Regions from separate parts of the Brevibacillus sp. GCM10020057 genome, predicted to be linked through region 1. Evidence: riboswitches for the same ligand, from Rfam matches in the RefSeq annotation. Region 1 holds a riboswitch; each other region holds the start of a gene.
What was found. Region 1 has a riboswitch for S-adenosylmethionine ahead of ACFSO0_RS06385 (methionine ABC transporter ATP-binding protein). Riboswitches for the same ligand answer to the same signal wherever they lie in the genome.
Positions count from the first base shown of each region.

Region 2: another riboswitch for S-adenosylmethionine. It lies ahead of metH (methionine synthase); the one in region 1 lies ahead of ACFSO0_RS06385 (methionine ABC transporter ATP-binding protein).
Region 3: another riboswitch for S-adenosylmethionine. It lies ahead of ACFSO0_RS14530 (homoserine dehydrogenase); the one in region 1 lies ahead of ACFSO0_RS06385 (methionine ABC transporter ATP-binding protein).
Region 4: another riboswitch for S-adenosylmethionine. It lies ahead of mtnK (S-methyl-5-thioribose kinase); the one in region 1 lies ahead of ACFSO0_RS06385 (methionine ABC transporter ATP-binding protein).

Region 1 is NZ_JBHUJW010000021.1:97,587-101,117, forward strand. It holds gene ACFSO0_RS06380 (FUSC family protein) at 1-935, shown strand, start outside; SAM riboswitch class I at 1,060-1,176, shown strand; gene ACFSO0_RS06385 (methionine ABC transporter ATP-binding protein) at 1,279-2,292, shown strand; gene ACFSO0_RS06390 (methionine ABC transporter permease) at 2,293-2,952, shown strand; gene ACFSO0_RS06395 (MetQ/NlpA family ABC transporter substrate-binding protein) at 3,014-3,531, shown strand, end outside.
Region 2 is NZ_JBHUJW010000043.1:1,050,126-1,053,656, forward strand. It holds gene metH (methionine synthase) at 1-1,307, opposite strand, end outside; SAM riboswitch class I at 1,441-1,541, opposite strand; gene ACFSO0_RS18895 (YjcZ family sporulation protein) at 1,756-1,857, shown strand; gene ACFSO0_RS18900 (hypothetical protein) at 2,148-2,642, shown strand; gene argS (arginine--tRNA ligase) at 2,988-3,531, shown strand, end outside.
Region 3 is NZ_JBHUJW010000043.1:189,786-193,316, reverse strand. It holds gene ACFSO0_RS14530 (homoserine dehydrogenase) at 128-1,393, opposite strand; SAM riboswitch class I at 1,477-1,586, opposite strand; SAM riboswitch class I at 1,682-1,789, opposite strand; gene ACFSO0_RS14525 (DinB family protein) at 1,893-2,408, opposite strand; gene ACFSO0_RS14520 (cyclase family protein) at 2,467-3,090, opposite strand; gene ACFSO0_RS14515 (Gfo/Idh/MocA family protein) at 3,282-3,531, opposite strand, start outside.
Region 4 is NZ_JBHUJW010000034.1:113,428-116,958, forward strand. It holds gene mtnA (S-methyl-5-thioribose-1-phosphate isomerase) at 1-879, opposite strand, end outside; gene mtnK (S-methyl-5-thioribose kinase) at 876-2,105, opposite strand; SAM riboswitch class I at 2,251-2,395, opposite strand; SAM riboswitch class I at 2,597-2,768, shown strand; gene ACFSO0_RS10930 (2,3-diketo-5-methylthiopentyl-1-phosphate enolase) at 2,885-3,531, shown strand, end outside.

The DNA.
Region 1 (3,531 bases):
CACTCGGGATGCTGCTCGGCGGCCTGCTTGGTCATCACGGCTGGATGTACGGGACAGGGATGGTACTCCTTTCTGCTCTGGCGGCGCTCGTGGGCGGGCTTGGCAGGGAGGCGGCGGTCGCGAGCGCACAGTTTATCATTTTTATGGTAATGGGCGCGGGGATGGGCGGGAACAGCTACGGCGGACAGCACCATCCAGGGGCAGTGGGCGCCCTGTTTGGGGCAGGCTCGCTCTGGGGAGCGTGCGCATCCATGCTTGTGTCGGCGGTATTTCCAGGCAGGGAGAAGAGGATAGAAGCAGCGCCGGGACGGGTTGCTCCGTCTTTTTCCAAAAGGCTGAAATGGTGGAGAGCCTCTTTGCAGGAGTTTGTCGGCTGGCAGTATTGCCTGCGGATGGGCCTGTGCATGGCGGTGGCGGAAGCGGTCGGTGCGCTGCTCCACCAGGAGAGGTCGTACTGGATTCCGTTGACGGTCGCCATCGTGCTGCAGCGCAGCTTTGCTGCCGTGGCGACGCGGGTCATCCGCAGGGGAGCTGGAACCGTGGCCGGTGCTCTGCTGGGCGGCGCTCTCCTGCTCGGCTCGCTGCCGCCTACGGCCGGCTTGCTGCTCGCGGCCGCCCTCGCTGCGCTTCGACCGATCTTTCGCAGCCGCAGCTACACGGTCTACTCCATGCTGATGACACCCTTGATGGTGGTCCTGCTCGGCTTTGGGACGCCGATGTCGGCAGACGTACTGTTCACGCGCGTGCTCGATACCGGGATCGGCGGTGCGATCGCGCTGGTGTGCGGCTATTTCCTCTGGCCCAGCCGCTTGCGACAGCAGGTAGACAAAGCGCAAGAGGAACGGCGCAGGAAGGCTGCCCGTGCAGCAGGTCGGGAGCGGAAGCGCTTCCCCACCCGGGAGAGCAAGACAGATGATAGAGAAAATTCACAATAAAACAAACACATTGTGAAACAACTATTTTTTCTTAGTATTCTATTGACGCGCGACATTCCCAAAGGATATAATCCGAGTTGTATCATCGAACTGCAAAATATGAAAAATATATACGTGGAAATCTTTCTTATCAAGAGAGGCGGAGGGACAGGCCCTATGAAGCCCGGCAACCGGCCCATGTCTGACATGGGTGTCGCGGTGCCAATTCCTACAAGATTGATTGGATCTTGACAGATGAGAAGGGTGGATGCGAACGCGATAGACGTTGCAGCCCCTTTTTCGTTTGTGAAAAAGGGGTTTTTACTTTTTCATTAAAGTAACCTGTGTATAGGAGGTGGACTCGTTGATTCAATTGCGCAATCTGCAAAAAAGCTATCAGGTACAAGGAAAGACGATTCCTGCGCTGCACGGAATTGATCTGACGATAGAAAAGGGAGAAATTTTCGGGATCATCGGGCATTCCGGGGCAGGAAAAAGTACGCTGATCCGCTGCATCAACCTGCTGGAGCGGCCGACTTCCGGACAGGTCATCGTCGACGGGGTGGACCTGACTTCCCTGGACGATCAAAAGCTGCAGGAACAACGCCGCCACGTCGGGATGATTTTTCAGCACTTTAACTTGCTGTCCTCCGCCACGGTAGGCGACAATGTGGCGTTTCCGCTCAAGCTGGCGAAGCGCCCCAAAGACGAAATCCGCAAAAAGGTGGACGAGCTGCTGAAGCTGGTGGGACTGGAAGCGCATCGGGACAAGTATCCTGCCCAGCTGTCTGGCGGTCAGAAACAGCGCGTCGGGATCGCCCGCGCGTTGGCGAACGACCCGAAGGTGCTGCTGTGCGACGAGGCTACTTCGGCACTCGACCCGCAGACGACCAATTCCATTCTGGCGCTGCTATTGGATATTAATCGCAAGCTGGGCTTGACCATCGTTTTGATCACCCACGAGATGCATGTGATCCGCTCCATCTGCGACCGCGTCGGCGTCATCGACGGGGGACGCATCGTCGAGTCGGGCAATGTGCTGGAAGTGTTCCTCAAGCCGAAGCACCCGACCACACAGGAATTTGTGGAGCAGGTAGCAGACTCTGCGGAGCTGCGCGAAGCCGTTGCCCATGAGAAAGCATCCGGCAAGCGGACGATCGCCCGCGTCACCTTCCTTGGCGAGCAGACGTACCAGCCGATTTTGTTCCAGACGATGCAGGAGACAGGCACCGTGTTCAGCATCTTGCAAGGAACCATCTCTCGCATGAAGGACACGCCGTACGGCCAGCTGGTCGTCGAGCTGGAAGGCGATGATGCGCAGAGCCGGCGGGCCATCGAGACGCTGCGCCAGCGCGGTCTCGAAGTGGAGGTGATTTAGATGGCATTGGAAAATGTAGACTGGTCTGAAATTGTCGATGGCACATTGGCCACACTAACGATGCTGGGCTTCTCGACACTGTTTGCCGTGTTGATCGGTCTGCCTGTGGGGATCATCCTGTTCCTCACATCGCGAGGACAGCTTTTGGAAAACCGCGCATTTTACTCGGCAGCTTCGGTCGTGGTCAACGTCTTGCGTTCCGTACCGTTCATCATTTTGATGATCCTGCTCATTCCGTTTACGAAATTGATCGTAGGGACTTCCCTTGGGGTGCTCGGGGCGATTCCGCCGCTGGTCATCGGGGCAGCGCCATTCTTCGCCCGTCTGGTGGAGACCTCGCTGCGCGAAGTCGATCGGGGCGTGATCGAGGCGGCACAGTCGATGGGCGCCTCCAATTGGCAAATCGTCTGGAACGTCCTTTTGCCGGAAGCGCGCTCCGGCCTGATCGCAGCCATTACCATCACTACGGTGACACTCGTCTCGTACACCGCGATGTCCGGGGTGATCGGCGGGGGCGGTTTGGGTGACCTGGCGATTCGCTACGGCTATCAACGCTTCCAGACCGATGTCATGATTGTCACGGTCATCATTTTGCTCGTGTTGGTGCAGATCTTGCAGACCCTTGGGGATCGGCTGGTTTTGAAATTCAGCCGCAAGTGAGATCTTTCCATAGATGTTTCAACAACCAAAAACATGCATAGAGGAGAAGGGGGATTTTTCCATGAAAAAGCTAGTAGTATCTGTACTGTCTACGGTATTGGCATTCTCGCTGGCCGCTTGCGGCAGCAAACAGGAAGCGGCTCCGGCACCTGCTGAGGGCGGTGCCCAAGGCTCCCAGGGACAAGAAGTGACCTTGAAGGTCGGCGCAACTCCTGTGCCGCACGCTGAAATTCTGAAATTCATCCAGCCGAAGCTGAAAGAACAAGGCGTGAACCTGGAGATCAAGGAATTCACCGACTACGTGCAGCCAAACATGCAGCTCAACGAAAAACAGCTGGACGCGAACTTCTTCCAGCACAAACCATACCTTGAGCAATTCAACAAAGACCAAAACATGGATCTGCAACCGGTTGTAGCTGTACACATCGAACCATTCGGCGGGTACTCCAAAAAAATCAAGAAAATTGACGAGTTGGCTGACGGCGCGACGGTCGCTCTGCCAAACGACCCGACCAACAACGGGCGCGCTCTGGCTCTGCTGGAGAAAAACGGCGTAATCAAACTGAAAGACGGCGTAGG
Region 2 (3,531 bases), on a different contig from region 1:
TCCTCGAGGTTGATCGAGTTGAGGATCGCCTTCCCCTGGGAATAGCGCAGCCCCAACTCCATGACCTTCGCATCGGTGGAGTCGATCATCAGCGGCGCTTTCACTTTTTTCACAACATACTGCAAAAAATTCTCCATATCTGCATACTCGTCACGGTCCGGATCGGCCAGGCAGATGTCGATGACCTGTGCGCCTCGCTTCACCTGCGCGCGCGCGATGTCAGACGCTTCCTCGTACTGGCCTGCCGCGATGAGGTCGCGGAATTTTTTCGACCCGATGACGTTCGTGCGCTCGCCTACAAGCAGCGGGCGATTGTCGTCCTCCACGTAGACGACTTCGATCCCGGAGACGGCGCTGACCGGCCTCGTGACCTGTGCGCGCGGCTTGCAGTCTTTCAACGCTTCCGCCATCGCCCGGATGTGCTCCGGAGTCGTGCCGCAGCATCCGCCGGCGATGTTCAGCCAGCCCTGCTCGGCAAAGGCGCGCATTTTCGCTGCCAGTCCTTGCGGGGTCTCGTGGTAATGGCCGTTCTCATCCGGCAGCCCGGCGTTCGGGTAACAGCTCACGCCGCATTGCGCGAGCGAGGCCAAGGTGCGCAGATGGTCGCGCATGAATTCCGGCCCGGTGGCACAGTTCAGGCCGACCGAGACCGGCTCGAGATGCTCCAGCGAAAAGTAGAACGCTTCGATGTTCTGTCCGGCCAAGGTCGTCCCCATCGGCTCGATCGTGCCGGAGAGCATGACGGGCAGCTCTGTCCCAAGCTCCTCGAACGCCTTGCGGATGCCGATTCCGCCCGCCTTGACGTTCAGCGTATCCTGGGAGGTCTCCAGCAAGAGCACGTCGGCTCCGCCCAGAATCATCCCTTTTGCCTGGCGAAAGTAAGCCTCCACCAGCTCCTCGAACGTGACCCCGCCTGTCAGGGACAAGGTCTTGGTCGTCGGCCCCATGGAGCCTGCCACGTAGCGCGGCCATTCCGGTGTCGAAAATGCGTCCGCCGCTTCCTTCGCCAGCTTTGTCGCGGCGATGTTGATTTCCATGTCTTTGTCTGCCACGTTGTATTCGGCCAGGACTACCGAGGTGGCTCCAAACGTATTGGTCTCGATAATGTCGGCTCCTGCCTCCAGATACTTTTCGTGGATGGAGCGGATCACATCGGGTCTCGTCAAATTCAACAGCTCGTTACAGCCGTCGTACTCCTCGCCGCCAAAATCGTCAGCCGTCAGATTTGCCTGTTGCAGCATGGTTCCCATTGCTCCGTCGAGAATCAGAATTTTTCGGGAAAGCTGCTCGCGAAAGGTTGGTTTCATCAGCTTGCTCCTTCTTGGCTTTTTTTTAAGCCCTGTCGTACATGTCAGTGAACGAGATGTGGGTACAAAAAAATCCCCTTCTTTGAAGAAAGAAGAGGATTTGTCCGCGGGATACAGAAGCGCAAAAGTCATCCTCTCATCTTTCAAAGCCGTAGCTTTGCTGGAATTGGCACCGGATTTTAACCGGTTGCCGAGGCTTCATCAGGCCAGTCCCTCTGCCTCTCTGGATAAGAGTTGTACATCGTTATGCGATTGTTTTGAAAAAGCTCGATCACATTTGCAAGTATCTTAACACCCCCCTGACTTCGCGTCAATTGAGATTTTGTCTACTATTTGCTTTTATCCGACTCCATCGCGCCCATTTTTGCAGGAACTGGTCATTCGCCCACGCCATTCTGTACGTCCGTGTATAGACTAGAGCATAACGGAAAGGAGGGGGAAAACAAACATGAGTACATCTTTCTGCGGCGGTTTTTTTGGTGACAGCTTCGCATTGGTGCTCGTACTGTTTATCCTGCTGGTCATCGTTGGGTGCTCTGAAGACTGCTAATGACGGTGGATAGAAAAACGCTACAATGCAAGGCTCATGGATGAGCGGCCGCAGTTGAAGCGGCTCGCTCCCATGCGCCCCGGAATGGATGAACGCCCTCGCTTATGAATTCCCCTACGTGGCAAAGAGCCTGGAATTTCCTCTAGGCTCCTTTTGCGTTTCCTTCTTCCCCGTTCGTTGTCACCCCTCCCTTCCTTTGCTATACTGAAGGGATAAGAAATGGCAAGCGAGGCACGTTAGCGTTTGGCGTAAAGCCTCGGCGCTTGGCAATACTAAAGGAGCGAACCCATGTGGATACACTCGAGGCGCGTGAAAAAGACGAATTTTTATCCTGTCTGGAGACGATCAAGCAGCTTGAGACCAGCGAATTTGAGACATACTCCATCGTAAAGCACCGGGAGTCGGGCGAACATTTCTTGCGCTATTTCCTGTCCCATATCAACCTGTCCGAAGGCGGGCGGCGGGATGACTACGATCACTTTATGCCGCTTGATTCAGACGATGTGCTCGGGCTGATGTTTGGCGAACAGGAGTATCGGTTTCCCGACCATTGGCGCCGCTCGTACCTGCGCAGCGGCAACGACAACCGCCTGATTCCCTTCGATCCGTCGGAGAATTACGACCTGGAAGAAGATGCGGCAGCCGAGCTCGCCATGCTGCAGCAGTTGGAGCTGTTCAAGCAGCAGTGGATGAATGCGGAAAACCAGAGCGCCGAGGAAAGGGAAAAGCTGACCCGGGCTTACTTCTCCGAACTGGACAAGATTTTGAAAAAACCGGAGGAGTGAGTTGCACAATAAGCAGCTCACCAGCTATAATGCTAATGAATAGTTGATTCGTTGATGAGGAGAGTACCTCATGGAAACGGCACAAGCGAGTCGGGGACGGTGCAAGCCCGACGCCAGACCATGCGGGGAAGCGCACCTCGGAGAAGCGGCCTGAAGATCTGCAACCTGGCAGATTGCGTAAGGTTTCGCCGGGACTGCCCGATACAGCAGACAAAGCGGTTTTTGCCTGGCGCAAAAACAACAGGAGTGGCACCGCGGGAGCACAACCTCTCGTCTCTTTCTTACAGGAGACGCAGAGGTTTTTTATTTGGGCACTCCATCTTTTCAATGAGAAAGGGGATTCACATGAGCTACAAACATCTGGTGGCGGAAAAAATCGCCGCTGCGCTCGCACAGCAGGGCGTGGAAAACTTCCCGAAAGATACGGTCTACGGCATGCTGGAAACGCCGCCGAATCCGGCAATGGGAGATATTGCCTTCCCTTGTTTCCAATTGGCGAAAGCATTGCGCAAAGCCCCGCCGATGATCGCCTCCGAGCTTGCCGGACAGTTGGGCGGTGCGCCACTGCGCGAAGTGGCGGCAGTCGGCCCGTACGTCAACCTGTTCCTCGATCAGGCGAGCGTTGCCGAGCAAGTCATCGGCGAGATCTTGACGCAAGGCGCAAACTACGGCAGCAGCAATGTCGGCGGAGGACGCAAGGTGCCGATCGACCTCTCCTCCCCTAACATCGCCAAGCCGTTTTCCATGGGCCATCTGCGCTCGACCGTGATCGGCAACGCGATCGCCAACATCCTGGAGAAACAAGGCTACGAGCCTGTGCGCATCAACCACCTTGGAGACTGGGGCACCCAGTTCGGCAAACTGATCGTCGCCTACCACCTGTGGGGAG
Region 3 (3,531 bases), on a different contig from region 1:
GTACTTCTTCTCCTGTGAAAAGGAAAGGTGACGAAACGGGCGCCCGTCTGGCAGAAACGCATCCAGCCCTACCGGCATCGGCCTCATCCGCCCGAATGGCCGCTGCTCGTGAACGGTTCTGGCGCTCCTATTCTGAAGCGTGCAGCAAAGGAAAACACCGCACCTGCAGACCGAAGTCGGAGCGAAGCAAATCTGTGTGTTCCTCGTGCAGCCCGGACGTAATCAGTCCGGCGCGCAGGACGCCGCCCAGATCGAACTGGACCTTGAGCTTGTGTACCTCGACGCCGCTGGCACGCAAAAACTGCAGGACGCGATCCGGAGTTGCAGCCGGCCCCGCCCCTTCCACGTAGCAGAGCGACTGTTCCCGTCCCCCTGACAGCTCTTTTGCGGCTCCCTCTCTTTCTTTCCAGACGGGGTGCGGTGTGAACGGCTGGGTCAACAGGTACGCCAAATCTTCCACGACCGCACTCGCTGTCGGCATTTCCCCGGCTCCCCTGCCCGTAAACAGCAAGTCGCCCACAATGTTCCCCGACAGTTGGACTGCGTTGTAGGAATCCTGGATTTGCGCCAGCGGATGGTCCAAAGGCAGCGCGGTTGGTTCGACCGACAGATGGATTCCGTCCCCCGTCTGGTTCGCCTGGGCGATCAGCTTGATCCGGTACCCCAGTTCGCTGGCGATCCGGATCTGCCCGCAAGTCAGGTCCGCGATCCCTTTCCGGCTTACCTCCGCGAGCGGCAGCGATTCCCCGTACACGAGCTGGGCGAGGATATACAGTTTGTACATGGCATCGAAGCCCTCCACATCGGAGCGCGGGTCTGCCTCGGCGTAGCCCAGCTCCTGCGCCTCCCGCAGCACCTCCTGATACGAAAGCTGCTCGGCCTCCATCTTGGTCAGGATGAAGTTGGTCGTCCCGTTGAGTATCCCGCGAATGCCAGTAATGTCATTCGTCCTGAGAAACTGGCGCAGGACGCCGAGAATGGGAATTCCCCCGGCCACGCTCGCCTCATAGGCCAGGTGTACCTGGTGCCGGTTCGCCAGTTCCACGAGCTCTGCGCCCCGTTTGGCCAGCAGCTCCTTGTTCGCCGTGACGACATGACAGCCCTTTTCGATTGAGGCCCGCACGTAATCGTAAGCAGGCTCGACTCCGCCCATGACCTCGACGACGATATCCACGCCGCTATGCAGCACCTCGTCAAAGTCGGTGGTCAGCACGGTGCGGCCCATTTGTACGGCCCTCTCCTTTTCCGCGTCCCGCACCAGCGCCTTGACGATCTCGATCCGTTTCCCCAGACGCGCCGCGAGCTTCTCCTGCTGGGAGTGAATCGTCTTGATCACGCCTCCTCCGACTGTACCCAGCCCCAGCAATCCTACTTTGACTACCTCTACACTCATTCCAGTCACCCCATCGGTAAATTATTGTGCAACAAAAAAACCTTCTTCGAGAAGAAGAAGGCTGATGTTCATCGGGCATCCCCTTCTTATCTCTCAGGATGAGCTTCTCCTGCAGGAATTGGCACCTTGTCACATGCATCGTGACGGTTGCCGGGCTTCATCGGGCCAGTCCCTCCACCTCTCTGGATAAGAAAAAAATTGCTATGAAGTTTCTAAACCATCCGCTTGTAAAACAGAAAAACCTTCTTCGAGAAGAAGAAGGTTCGTAAGTCTGTACGAATAGCCCGCTTCTTATCTCTCGAGACCGCAGTCCCGCAGGAATTGGCACCTTGTCACATACATCGTGACGGTTGCCGGGCTTCATCGGGCCAGACCCTCCACCTCTCTGGATAAGAACGTTGTATGCTGTTGAAGTATATTCTAAGAAATTCCTCTCCATCCGTCAACCACATTCTGACGATTTGCCCAGATAGAAGTCTTGCTGTGAGCCTCAATCCGTTCAGACGCCGTATCGCTCGGCGAGAACCCGCAGGTGGTGACGCTCGTGACCGGCAATGATGTACGCGAGCGCACGTGCAGTAATCTCGCTGTCATTGGCGATCCCTGATCTGGACCAGGCATGATCGGGCACACCTTTGAGCAGCGCGACCGTGGACAGCCGCACAGCCCTGAACTCTTCGACCATGTCCTTCATCGGTCTTGTGGCAAAGGCACCTGCTGCCACGTACGCTTCATCGTCGTACCCGGCGAGCGGCGTCTGGTCTCCGCGCGCAATGCGGAGCAGTCGGTAGCTCATGATCCGCTCCGTGTCGATGATGTGGCCGAGCACTTCCTTGACCGTATACTTTCCTGGCGCGTAGCGACGGTCTTGCTGCTCCTCGGTCAGGGAAGAAAATTTCGCTGTCGTCTCCTCCAGCTGCTCCAGCAGCAATGGCAGCAGTACCCCCTCCGGCACGAGATCAACATAACTGGTGTAATAGACGTTGTACTCGCCTTTCGCTGGACGTTCGAGCATGTCGCATCCCCCTTTTTCATTTTGCACATTCTCCCTCAGACTGGCCAAACGGTTTCTCCTACGAGACAGTCACACCGTCAAACAGCAAGACTCTGGCAGGCGCGGCATCCGTGCCGACGAGCTTGAGCGGTGCGGCCACCATGAAGTATGCCCCATCCGGCACTTCCCGCAGCCGCAGTCCTTCGATGATAATGACACCGCCGGCGAACAGCGCCTTGTGGGTGGGATGGCCTTCCTGGCTGCGCTCGATCCCGAGTGCGTCTGTACCTACTCCGCGCACACCAAGGTCCGCCAAATACTCCGCCCCATCCTTTGCCAAAAAGACAAAATCAAAGGAAAACGCCTCGTCCTGCGAGTTTTTCGTCTTGAACAACAGAAATTCGCCCGGCTGAATGTCAAAAGGCTCCAGATCCGCGCGGCAGATCCGGTCCTCCACATGCGTCAGATCGAGCACCCTGCAGCTGCCCACCAGCTTCTCCAGCGCGATCGATTCAAACGTTTCGCCATCTGTCACCATGTGCAAGGGAGCATCCACGTGCGTCCCGGTATGTACGTCCAGCTCGATGCGGGATTCGGTCACGTACCCGTTCGTGACTGGCTTGATTCTCGGCTGCTTCTCCGGCTTGTTTTTGTACACGGTCATTCCTTCAAAGATCGCTCCGGTTACATCGTACATGATCATCGCGTTTTCCCTCCGTCTGTTCCTTCCACCGCACGGGGCTGCGGGCAAGCTCCATTTTTTTGCATGTATCCATTACAAATTCAGGACTGCGCCCCGCTCTCCTGCTGGTTGGTGCATTCAATCAGTCAAGCCCGATCTATGTTGTCAACGGATGCAAGAACCTGTTTGCTGGCTGGAAGAAGCAAACACAGCTATTCTTGCGGCAAATCGGCGGGAAATACGACGCCGATCTGTCTTCTCGCTTCGTCCATCACTTCCATGGCCAACCTCGAGGCTGTATGCGAATTCGTCGCCGACTCTCTGGCACCCGCAGCGGCCAGGCGGATGAACTCCCTGATTTCATACTGCATGGTTTTCGATGCCTGAGGCCTGGTCACATCCTCTACCCTGCCGTCGCGGTAACGAATCTCGACGCGCGTGAGGTGATTGATTTTATCAATG
Region 4 (3,531 bases), on a different contig from region 1:
CCGCTCCTCGATCGGAATGTCGGCACCGGTCGCGGTCTCCAGGTCCACGGAGGAGAGCGGCGCTGCCACGTAGAACGGGATGCCGTGCGCCTTGGCCAGTACAGCCACGCCGTACGTGCCGATCTTGTTCGCCACATCGCCGTTCGCCGCCACGCGGTCGGTGCCGACGATCACTGCCTGCACCTTGCCCTGCGACATGACCATCGCCGCCATGTTGTCGCAGATCAGCGTGACGTCAATCCCGGCCTGTTGCAGTTCATAGGCGGTGAGACGTGCACCCTGGAGCACCGGACGCGTCTCGTCTGCGTACACCTTCAGGTTCCAGCCGCGCTCCTTGGCGAGGTAAAACGGTGCCGTCGCCGTGCCGTATGCCGCAGTAGCCAACGCCCCCGGATTGCAGTGGGTGAGCACGCCCATGCCGTCATGCAGCAGCGTCAGCAGATGCTCCCCGATCTTCCGGCACACTTCTGCGTCTTCCCGCTGGATCGCCAATGCTTCATCGAGCACGGCTGCCTTCAATTCGGCAACGGATTTGTCCCCTTCCGCCTGCACGCGCGCCTTGATCCGGTCGAGCGCCCAGAACAGGTTGACCGCTGTCGGGCGGGACGTACCCAAATACTCGGCCTTTGCCTGCAGCTCGCTCCAAAATTCCGCTGCCGATGCGGCTGCGCTGTTGCGAATGCCGAGATACAGCCCGTAGGCCGCCGACATCCCGATGGCAGGTGCCCCCCGCACTTGCAGGTGGCGAATGGACGCCCACACTTCCTCTGGCGTAGTCAAGGTCAAATAAACGGTTTCTACAGGCAATCGCGTCTGATCGAGCAGGACGAGAGCATCGTTCTCCCACTTGACTGGCGAAAGTTGCGTGCTGGTTGTCATACGGTCGTTGCCTCCTGATAATATCGTGCTGTCGCGGTGCGGACGATGTCTGTAATGTCTGTGGATTCTTCGATGTTATAGCGTTGGAGAATCAGCGCTTCCCCGATTGCCAGCGCCAGACGCTCCGCTTCGGCGCGCGTCTGTGCGTCTTCGATGCTGTTCAGGTCAGCCACACCCGCGAGGCCGATGACGCGGCGCAAGATTTTGCAGCCCGCAAAGCCTGCGGCATCCTGCACGAGACGCTTCACATAGCTCTGCCAGAAGCCTTCGGTGTGGGCGCTGCGCTCTTTGGCGTGCTTGTGCCAGAGCTGGACGAACTGGGAGACGAATTCACTCCAGACATCCTCTACTGTCGCAAGCAAATAATCGCGGTACGATTCGCGTTCCCCTGGATCTTTCTGCAATCCGTGTTGTGCTGCGTAGTTGAGCAGCAGGTTGGCGATGACCGCACCGATGTCAAAGCCGATCGGGCCGTAGTAAGCAAACTCGGGATCGATCACCTTGACGCTCGTTTCCGTGATGAAGATGCTGCCTGTGTGCAAATCACCGTGCAGCAGCGCCTCTGCCCGGGTGAGGAAGTCAAATTTCAGCTTGGCGATCTCCAGCTTCAGCGGCTTGTTGTTCCAGATCGCTTCCACTTCTTTTTGGATCAACGGATTGTAGTCGTTCGTCGGCGCGTTTTCATAAGGATCTGTAAACACCAGATCTTCCGTAATTTTGCACAATTCCGGATTCAAGAATGTTCCGACCAGGGCTTTTTTGTCAAACGGATTCGCCCCGAGATCGGAAGTGTAGAACAAGGTGTGGGCGAGGAATTTGCCGATCTGTTTCGGGAACAGCGGGTAGCGGTTGCCCTGGATCAGGCCTTTTCTCATGATGATGTGGTCTCCCACGTTTTCCATGATGGTCAGCGCCAGCTCCTGGTCGAAATGGTACACTTCCGGCACCAGCTCCGGCACGTATTTGTGCTGGATGCGCAGCGCTTCGCTCTCGATGCGGGCGCGGTCGACTGTCAGCGGCCACGATTCGCCCACCACGCGAGCGTAAGGCAACGCCTGCTTGACGATGACACTCTTTCCGGTGGCCTCGTCCCGAATGTCGAAAACGAGATTGAGGTTGCCGTCGCCGATTTCCTTGCTGTACAGTGTTGCTCCCTCGTGAAACAAACCCGGCAATGCTTTTACAAACTCCACTGCTTCCTGCTCTGTCAATGCGCGATATGCCATGTTTTTTCTCCCCTTGCTCTATTTTTTCGTCTATTCCCAGCGCGGCATCTTGGCCCAGCCGTACAGTCAAACAAACATCAAAAAGACCTCTTTCCCGAAGAAAAGAGGTCGCTGTCGTCACGCATAGAGAAACGTGCCTTTGTCCCCCTTATCTTCCAGACCACTTTTGTTTCTGCAGGAATTAGCACCGTGCACGCCGCCAGCAGTTCAGTCGCATCAGCTGCTAAAATGGCGTCATGTCGGTTGCCGGGTATCATCGGGCCAGTCCCTCCACCTTCTCTGGATAAGGTATCCAACGTATACAGTTTTGAGTTTAGTTTGAATCATACAACCACGTCCCGATGCTGTCAACACCCTATTTCGGGTGAACGCCCATCTTTTCTCGACAATTCCTATCTGTTAACTGAGCAAAAAATAATTTGACTCCCGCATCCGAACGTCATATCATGAATCTAACAAGAACACGCTGATTTTGGTGTCAAACCCAATAACTCTTATCGCGAGCTGGCTGAGGGACTGGCCCTATGATGCCCGGCAACCGGCGCTCTTTTTTTGTCTTCCGCATTTCGATGGAGAGCGAAACGGTGCTAATTCCAACGGATAAGAGTCGAGTGCAGGAGATTTTCTTTTCTTTGCCTCGACTTTGAACCCGAGAGATGAGAGGAGACGAAGACGCAAACTGGTCGACAACCGCCTCCCTGCTCGAAGGGGGGCTCTTTTCATTTACTTTTGCGGTTTCACCCGAAGCTGTTCCACCTGAAGGAGGATGAATCCTGGCAATGAGTGAGCACCGAATCCTCGTTACGTATTTGACCCAAGCAAAAGATTTGCATAAAAAAGCCGAAGCGATCGCCGTCGGGATGACCGTCGGTTCGTGGACAGATTTGCCCGCAGCAAGGCAAGCCGAGCTGAAGCCGTATTTGGGCGAAGCCGTGAGCGCAACTCCGCTCGAGACGCTTGAGAACAGAGAGACGCGCGGGCTGATTACCGTCAGCTATCCGACCCGCAACTTCACCAGCGATATTCCGTCCCTGTTGACCGGAATCTTCGGAAAGCTGTCCATGGACGGCAAGATCAAGCTGATCGACATCCAGCTGCCCGATTCGTTTATCGGCGCGTTCCCCGGTCCCAAATACGGGATCGACGGCCTGCGCGACCGGCTCGGTGCGCATGACCGGCCGCTCCTGATGAGCATTTTCAAGTCCTGCCTTGGCCTTCCTTTCGATGATCTGAAAACCCAGTTTCGCGCCCAGGCATTGGGCGGCGTCGATCTGGTCAAAGATGACGAAATTTTCTTTGCGGATGACCGTGCGCCGTTCCTCGAGCGGATTCGCGCCTTCAAGCAGATCGCCCGCGAGACCGAGCAGGAGATCGGCAAGCCGGTGCTCTACGCAGCCAACCTGACCGGACCTGTGAACGAACTGAA